Regions from separate parts of the Lutibacter sp. A64 genome, predicted to be linked through region 1. Evidence: riboswitches for the same ligand, from Rfam matches in the RefSeq annotation. Region 1 holds a riboswitch; each other region holds the start of a gene.

The links. A riboswitch is a leader RNA that binds a small molecule or an ion and turns the genes downstream of it on or off. The one in region 1 is predicted to bind cobalamin.
Region 2: another riboswitch for cobalamin. It lies ahead of MKD41_RS13690 (TonB-dependent receptor); the one in region 1 lies ahead of MKD41_RS03415 (DUF5074 domain-containing protein).
Region 3: another riboswitch for cobalamin. It lies ahead of nrdG (anaerobic ribonucleoside-triphosphate reductase activating protein); the one in region 1 lies ahead of MKD41_RS03415 (DUF5074 domain-containing protein).
Region 4: another riboswitch for cobalamin. It lies ahead of MKD41_RS14305 (TonB-dependent receptor plug domain-containing protein); the one in region 1 lies ahead of MKD41_RS03415 (DUF5074 domain-containing protein).

Annotation. Positions count from the first base shown of each region.
Region 1 covers NZ_CP092487.1:858,736-860,944, reverse strand. Annotated here, with positions in the region: gene MKD41_RS03425 (alanine dehydrogenase) at 1-76, shown strand, start outside; gene MKD41_RS03420 (hypothetical protein) at 78-449, shown strand; cobalamin riboswitch at 603-797, shown strand; gene MKD41_RS03415 (DUF5074 domain-containing protein) at 899-2,203, shown strand.
Region 2 covers NZ_CP092487.1:3,345,274-3,347,482, forward strand. Annotated here, with positions in the region: gene MKD41_RS13685 (HAD family hydrolase) at 1-773, opposite strand, end outside; cobalamin riboswitch at 958-1,180, shown strand; gene MKD41_RS13690 (TonB-dependent receptor) at 1,284-2,209, shown strand, end outside.
Region 3 covers NZ_CP092487.1:1,234,917-1,237,125, forward strand. Annotated here, with positions in the region: gene nrdD (anaerobic ribonucleoside-triphosphate reductase) at 1-887, opposite strand, end outside; gene nrdG (anaerobic ribonucleoside-triphosphate reductase activating protein) at 894-1,340, opposite strand; cobalamin riboswitch at 1,466-1,661, opposite strand; gene uvrB (excinuclease ABC subunit UvrB) at 1,781-2,209, shown strand, end outside.
Region 4 covers NZ_CP092487.1:3,505,108-3,507,316, reverse strand. Annotated here, with positions in the region: gene MKD41_RS14305 (TonB-dependent receptor plug domain-containing protein) at 1-901, opposite strand, end outside; cobalamin riboswitch at 939-1,154, opposite strand; gene rlmN (23S rRNA (adenine(2503)-C(2))-methyltransferase RlmN) at 1,378-2,209, opposite strand, start outside.

The DNA.
Region 1 (2,209 bases):
CGGAATCTTAACTAACAAATCTGTTGCAGATTGGTTTAATATTCCTTTTAGAGATGTAAATTTATTATTTTTATAATATGACTTTTAAACAACGATTGCCATACTTTTTAGGCGGATTAATTATAGGAACCATTATTGTAGTATTTATTTGGGGTAAAAAAAATACTACTTTTGATTACGGTCCAAATGCACGTGTATTAAAAAATATTAGAGCTAAAGAACGTATTTTTTCAGAAAATGCATTGACTATTTTAAATACCAAAAAAATTGATACCGCATATATTTCTCAAATCCTAAAGAATGGAGATGTAGATTTAGCTCATAAAATTAAATTAGACAGTTGCCTATATCAATATAATATCAAAGGAATTGATAGCCTAAAAAACATTACACTTACAGTTATTAATTGTGAATCTAATGCTATTATTAAAGCTATTAAAGTTGAATAAAACCCAAGTTTAAGTAGCTATTTACACAAAATAACACCTATTTAAAACAATACTTCACTATACTTTTAAACATAACTAATTGACACTTAACACTACTTAAATTGTTTCTTTTTTATTATATCTAAAAGGAAATTAATTAGGAAAAAAACAATTAACTTTGCGGCGTTTTTAGGTGACTTTATAAGTTTAAAAGGGAATCAGATGAAAACTCTGAACAGTACCCGCTACTGTAAATTTCACAGGTGATTTTTTCACCGAAATGGCTTTACCACAACCACTGTTTTTTTAAATGGGAAGGTAAATAAAGCTGAAATCAGTCAGGAAACCTGCCTAAATACATATTAAATATCAAAGCTTTCGGGAATAAAAGCTTATGGTACGTTATTGTATACTACCATATTTATTACCTAAGGTTTATATTGTTGTAACCATATAAATTAACAAATAAAATGAAACTTAAATTAATTTTCAGTATAACGCTGTTTACACTTGTTTTTATGTCTTGTTCTGAAGACAATTCGCTATTTTCCCCAAAAATTTTAGTTCAAAAAACAAATTACCAATTAGATTTTGAAGAAGCAATAGTATTGAACCCTGAAATAGAAAATTTAACAGAAACTACTATAAATTGGTTTCTAAATGATGAAATTGTATCAACTGAACCAACATATACTTTCTTATCAAATTCAATTGGTGAAAACGAATTAAAATTAGTTGTTGAAAATTCAGCAGGTAAAGAAACCTTAATATATAACATCCGTGTTTTTGGAAAATATGCCGAAGGTGTTTTTATTGTTTCTGCTTCTTCTGAAAATGATAATGGAACTGTTGGATTCTTAAAAGATTCAATATTTACATCTAAAGTTTTTCAACTAGAAAATCCAGATAAAACATTAGGAACCGATTTAATTAGTGGACAAATTTCAGATAATAAACTTTACTTCGTTTCACAAAGTGGTGCTAACTATATAACTGTTACAAATGCTGAAACTTTAAAACTTGAAGAAACTATTTCTACTTCTGAAGCTAGAAATCCAGCATATATTTCACTAGTAGATAATGATAAAGCATATATTTTAAGCGCTTACAGTAATACCAGATTACTTTATAATGTAGATTTTACAAATGCTGCAATTCAAAATAAAATAGATGGTATTTCAGATGTTCCTGCTATACAATCGGCTGTTTTAGCTATAGAAAATAAATTACTTATTGCTGATGGAAATTCAGTAAAAGAATTTGATACAACTACTGAGTCTGTAAATGAAATACTTACATTTTCAGATAATGTTTCAGGAATTGTTACCGATCCAAATAACAATATTTGGATTGCTACAGAAGGTAGAAATGAAGAAGCTACATTTGTAAAATTAAACGCTGATTTATCTATTGCAGAAACCGTAAAATTAGGTACTGATGTAAAATTATATCGTAATGGAATGTTGACTTCAGCTAATTCAAAATATTTTTATTGGCAAGAAACTTCAACAGGAAACATTCATCGTTTTGATAGCGAAAATAAAACTCAAGAATTATTTATAACACCATTTAATTACAACCTGTTTTTTACTACAGCTCTTAAAATTCATCCTAAAACTGGAGACATTTATTTAGCCGGTGTAACAGACTTTTTTGATATGAGTAATAGTGTAATGCTAATTTTTAATGAAGAAGGCGAAGAATTAAATAAGTTTGAGAACATAGGAACTGCTCCTACTGACTTTGTTTTTAATTATAAAGAATTATATCAATAAACAAAA
Region 2 (2,209 bases), 1.5 Mb from region 1:
TCAACACCGCTTTCATCGTTGGTTTTTGTTAGAAAATTTGCGATATTTTTTACATTTTGGTGTGCATTTTCCATGGCATAACTAAAATCTGCTAACTCTAACATTTTTAAATCGTTGTTATAGTCTCCAAAAACCATGGTTTCTTCTTTAGCAATATTTAATTCTTTTTGAAAAATATTTAAAGCATACCCTTTATTTGCATTATTATGAGAAATATCTAGCCAATTTTTACCAGAAACAATTACTTGTAATTCATTTTCTAATTGTTTTACTGAAGGGTAAATGTAAGTTTCAGAACATTCAAAATGAAAAGCTGCAATTTTAAAAAAGGTATCATCTGTAACTTTGGTAAGATCATCAACCAATGTGTATTCAGAATAATAGTTTTTAAACATTGAAATAAAAGCTTCGTTTTCGGTTTCTATATAAGCAGCTTTTTTTCCGCAAAGTACTATTTGGGCATTTTTTACTTTTCTAAGAATCTCAATGCTTTTTGAAATGTATGCTGTTGGTAATTCTAACGTAAATAATTCTTTATTTCCGCGCATAGCAAATGCACCGTTTTCAGCAATAATAGTTATTTCATCTTGAATACTTTTATCAAATCTATCTACAATACTAAAATATTGCCTTCCGCTTGCAGCAATAAATTTTATATTATTTTTTTTAAGCTGCTTGTATAGTCCTAAAAAATGATCACTTATTTTACTTTCTGAATTTAGTAGCGTTCCATCCATATCTGTAACTACTAATTTTACCTTTGAAAAATCCATATTCTAAATTTGAAAAGCAAAAATAAGATTATTGTAACGATTTAGGATTAACTTAATGTTGTTAAAAAAAATAATTATAAAATAATAAAACCAAAGCGCTCAGATTGTTAAGAGATAATGTTGAAAAAACACTTTTTTACGCTATTAATAAAATAAAAATAAGGCGTTAAATATAAAGAGTTTTTTATCTTTGTAGCGCATTGGTTTAACTATGCTTTTCGGTATAGTTAATTAAGAGGGAATCAGGTGAAAATCCTGAACAAACCCGTTACTGTAAGTTCCATGCAACATTTTGACAGGTCTATAATTTTAGGCCAATCTTTTGCCACTGTCTCTATGATTTTGAGATGGGAAGGCGGTTCAAAATGGGAATAAGTCAGGATACCTGCCACTGTGTATAATTTTAGAGCTTTCGTGGAATAAAGCTTTGAAGCCAGATGCAGATCATCAAATTTTCATTTGATTTCATTTTTTCCATTAAAGTTATTTGATAACGATCAAATAGTTTTTATGTTTTTATGTAACAAAAGGCTTTTATGCCTTATCAGTGTTGGTGTTTTATTACAAACATTAGGTTTGTTGTTGAACCCAATTTATGCGCAAAATAAATCTTCAGAAGAGAAGGTTAATCTAAAACTTGATTCTATTAAAAGAATTGCGTTAGATGAGGTTGTTTTAACTGCAACTAAACGTAAATTTAAAATAGCTTCACCTATGCCAGCTCAAGTTTTATCTGGGCAGCAATTAGAGAAAATGAATAGCTTATCTGTTGCAGATGCTATACGTTATTTTTCTGGAGTGCAGTTAAAAGACTATGGAGGTGTTGGCGGAATAAAAACAATTAATGTAAGAAGTCTTGGTAGTGCTCATACTGCGGTTTTTTATGATGGAATGACTGTTGGGAATGCTCAAAATGGTCAAGTAGATTTAGGGAAATATTCGCTAGATAATATAGAATCTATTTCACTTTATAATGGTCAAAAATCATCTATTTTTCAACCTGCTCGTGGGTTTTTCTCTTCTAATACATTGTTTTTACAAACCAAAGTTCCAGATTTTTCAGAAACAGAAAAAACACATTTAAGAACAACGTTTAAAACGGGTTCATTTGGACTTTTTAATCCCGCGGTATTTTTTCAACATAAATTATCGGATAAAATATCTTTATCCGCAAGTGCTGAATGGGTAAAAGCTGACGGGGAATATAAATATAGGTATAGTAAAGATAATGGATATGATACTATTGCTGTTCGTCAGAATGGAGATATAACCGCATTACGTAGCGAAGTGTCTTTACACGCAAAATTAAAGAAAGGTGGACGAGCAATGTTAAAGGCATATATATATGATTCTGAACGAGGCTTGCCAGGAGCCATTGTTGCTAACAGATATGAACATGTGCAACGGCAATGGGATACGAATTTTTTTGTACATGG
Region 3 (2,209 bases), 380 kb from region 1:
CTATCGGCACTTTTAGATTGGTAAATAAAAAACGAATTTCCTTCACTTAATTCTGTTGCACACATTTCAGCAAATTCAGAATCAACAGGTTTTCCATCTTTTACCAACATTGCAGCTGTAACAACTGGAAAAGTTAATACCGCCTTTTCTCTTTCGGTATTAAACCATTTCATAAAAAATTGCTGTAATTTTTTTAAACTCTCCCATTGTGGTTTACTCATATCAGGAAACACAAATTCGCCAAATAAACTATCAAAATATTTTTCATCGTATAGAGAAACATTCCAAAAAACAGACTGATAGCCTCTTGCTGCCGCAGGTTGATTAATAGCATAAACAGCATGTTGTAAATGATTTGAAACTGTTTTGGTGTTTGTAGTTAAATAATCATTTCCAAAGTCTTTTCTAGCAAAATAATCGAAATACAATAAAAACTCAACTGTTGCTAACGCACCAGCAAATTGAGAACTGACAGCAAAAACAAGATTGACAAATTCACCACAATAACTCTCTAAATGTTGCGGAGCTTTACTTTCTCCTCCCAATTTTGTCAATCCATCAAACAAAAAAGGATACATACTTATAGAAGTACAATAAGGTTTTAGTGAAGTTTCATCGTGCACATATATTTCGTGCGATTCTATTTGTCGAATATATTCGTTAGATAAATCCCTACCAAAAAGCTGTTCTATTTTATTTTTCACCAATTGCCTATTTATCTGAATATTAATATCTTTATTTAATTCAGCTTCCATAGTGGCAATATTTTTTGAAGATACATTTGCATTTGCATCCATTTTAGAACCATCAGCTGCATTATTAGCATTGATATAATTACTAATAAAGTTAATTTTTTTAGTTACTTGTTGCTCGGTTAATCTTATCATAACTTATTATTTTTGAAATAAATGATTTAATAATTTATTTGATTGTACTTCTTTAAATTTCTGATTGGTTGTTGGTGCATCTAAACCACCTAATTCTTGAATCCACTTACCTGTTTTTATAAAGCTTAAGTGTTTTAGTATATTTTCATCTACTTGTTCTTTTCCAGTATAAAGACAGGTTTTATAGCCTTCATTCTTGGCATAATTAAGGTAATTAATCAATGTATTTTTATGCCATTCTCCTCCCATAAACAATACACAACTGGCTAACCCTTTATAATTTTTAAGCGTATTCTTAAAAACTGTTTCTGTAAGCTGCTTCCCATTGCTATCTTTCCATAATATAGGAGAATGACAGCCTTTACAAAACAAATTACAGCCGCAAATACTAAAGCAAATACTAATTTCTCCAGGTACTTCTTGTAATACTATTTGAATGCTCGAATAATTCACTATTATCAAGTTATATCCGTAATAATAAAAAATTAATCATTTACAGATTGGTTAATAAATTGCCAAAAGCTAAGATTATTCAAAAAAAGAATATTCTATGCCATTCACTTTTCTCCCGAAAGCTTGACATTAAACTGAGATTGGTAGGTCTTCTGACTTGTTCTAGTTTTACGTCTTCCCATTTTAGTTAAAACAGTGACAAAGAGTGTAAAACCCTAATTGAACTTACAGCTGCGGGAACAGTTCAGGTATTTCACCTGATTCCCTTTTAATCAAATACACCGTTGAGGCATAACAGAACCAAATTCTAGGTTAAAATTAATCAAGAAATATGTTGAAAAACTAATTTTTAAAATATGTTATTAAGATAATTATTAACAATAAAAAAATCCAAATAAAACGAACTACGAAAACCATAAAAATTAGCTTATTTTTGTGCTATGCAATTAAAATTAGAATCAAAATTTAAACCAACTGGAGATCAGCCTGAAGCTATAAAACAACTTGTTGCAGGTGTAGAATCTGGTGAAAAATTTCAAACATTGTTAGGTGTTACAGGTTCTGGAAAGACATTTACTGTAGCCAATTTAATAGAAAAAGTTCAAAAACCTACATTGGTTTTGGCTCATAATAAAACCTTAGCAGCTCAGTTATATTCAGAATTTAAGCAGTTTTTCCCTAACAACTCCGTTGAATATTTTGTTTCTTATTACGATTATTACCAACCTGAAGCCTTTTTACCTACAACAGGTACTTATATAGAAAAAGATTTATCTATAAACGAAGATATTGAAAAACTTAGAATTAGTGCCTCCTCTGCCCTACTTTCTGGAAGACGTGATGTAATAATTATTGCCTCAGTTTCGTGT
Region 4 (2,209 bases), 1.4 Mb from region 1:
CAGTACTTAAATCGCTATCTGTAGTTACATCTGGAAAGTAGGTATAATCTTCATTGATTAAAGCTGTTTTTGTATTGATAAAAAACTTGTTAAACACACCATTATACTCAAACATTAACCTTAACGTTTCATCTTTATATTTAGTTCTACTTTGCGTGGTTTCTAAAATAGAAAAATGACGTAAACCATTAAATAATGAAGAGTATAATTTAAGTTGTTGTTTTGAATTAAATTTATAAGCTCCATTTAAAAAGGCCGATTTATTATAGAATTCTCCGTTTTCATTTTTTTGATTGGAATTGGCATATTTATAATCGTTATCAGAATCAAAATAAGCTAAACCACCATTAACATTTAAATTTGAAGTTGAAGTGCTTGCTTTTAGACCAATTTCTTTAGTGTTAAAACTACCATAACTGGCATTTACAGTTAGTTGATCTTGTTGCTCAAAAGAAAAATTATTATTTAAATTTATACTTCCACCAATAGTTCCAGTTCCAAATTGTGTGCTTCCGCCTCCAGGCCTAATAACAATTTCATCAAAACTAGCAGTACTAATTGTATTAAAATCTGTTTGACCTAAAAATTGAGAATTAATATTTATTCCATTCCAAACCACAGCTGTTTGCTGTGCCGTGGTTCCTCTAAAAGAAGGTGAAGAAACCATTCCTAAACCATTTTCTTTAAAAGAAATGGACGTTTCAAAATTTAAGACTTCTGTTAATTGTGGGCTATAATTTTGAATTGTTTTTTTAGATAAAATAGTTGTTTTTTGACCGATAGATTTTTCTATTATTTTAACAGATTTTAGATAAACAGTATCTAAAGCTTCAGCTTTCTTTTCTTGCGAAAACAATGCGAAACTATAAAAAAACACAACTAAAATTAAAAAATATCTCATAATTAAAATGTTGTTTCTCCCGACAACTAACTTGTAATTAAGTTGTTATTTTCTGGCAGGTCTCCTGGCTCGCGTCTTTTTGTTAACCTTCCCACACTTTACAATGCAGTGGTTATTTTGAAGTTATGTAACAAAAAGCATCTTTATAAAAAGACTTAGCTTACAGTTGCGGGAACAGCTTCTGAATTTAACAGAATTCCCTTTTAATTCACATTTAAAAAATAAATGCAAAACCAAACATGCAGCAAATATATAACTAAATATTAATCTATCTACGTTTAATAAACCTAAATTTAGCCGAATTTCGCATCAACCTATACACTTCTTAATTTAAAATATATGTACAAGTTAACATTTGTAGTTAATAAAATTTGTATATATAAATTATGAGATACTGAGACAAGCTCAGTAAGACGTTTAAGTACAATTTGCTTTAAACTTTAGAAAGTTATTAAAAAATAACCGCTACAAAAAATCTAGCTTTTCTTATTTGCTAATTGCCCACAAGCGGCATCAATATCTTTCCCTCTACTTCGTCTAACGTTAACAATTATATCGTTCATTTCTAAAATGCTTATATAATCGTCTATTGCCTGTGGATTTGCTTGTTGAAACTCACCATCGTCAATTGGATTGTATTCAATTAAATTAACTTTACAAGGCACATATTTACAAAATTTAACCAAAGCATTTATGGCTTCTTTTGTATCGTTAATTCCTTTCCAAACAACATATTCGTAAGTAACTCTGCTGTTTGTTTTTGCATACCAATATTCTATAGATTCTTTTAAATCTGTTAACGGAAATGCTTTACTAAAAGGCATTATTTTAGACCTAACCTCATCTATGGCAGAGTGTAATGAAACTGCTAAATTAAATTTAACTTCATCATCTGCTAATTTTTTTATCATTTTAGGAACTCCTGAAGTAGAAACCGTAATTCTTTTTGGAGACATTCCCAAGCCTTCTTCTGAAGTAATTTTTTCTATAGATTTTAATACATTGTTATAATTCATTAAGGGCTCTCCCATTCCCATAAAAACAATGTTTGATAATTTATGATTGTAATACAATAAACTCTCTTGGTTTATTGCTGCAACTTGATCGTAAATTTCATCGGGATTAAGGTTACGCATTTTCTTTAAACGCGCCGTTGCACAGAAGCTACAATCTAAACTACAACCAACTTGGCTAGACACACAAGCTGTTGTTCTGCTTCCAGTAGGTATTAACACAGATTCTACCACTAAACCATCGTGTAAACGTACAGCATTTTTTACAGTTCCATCAGCACTGCGTTGCATATCA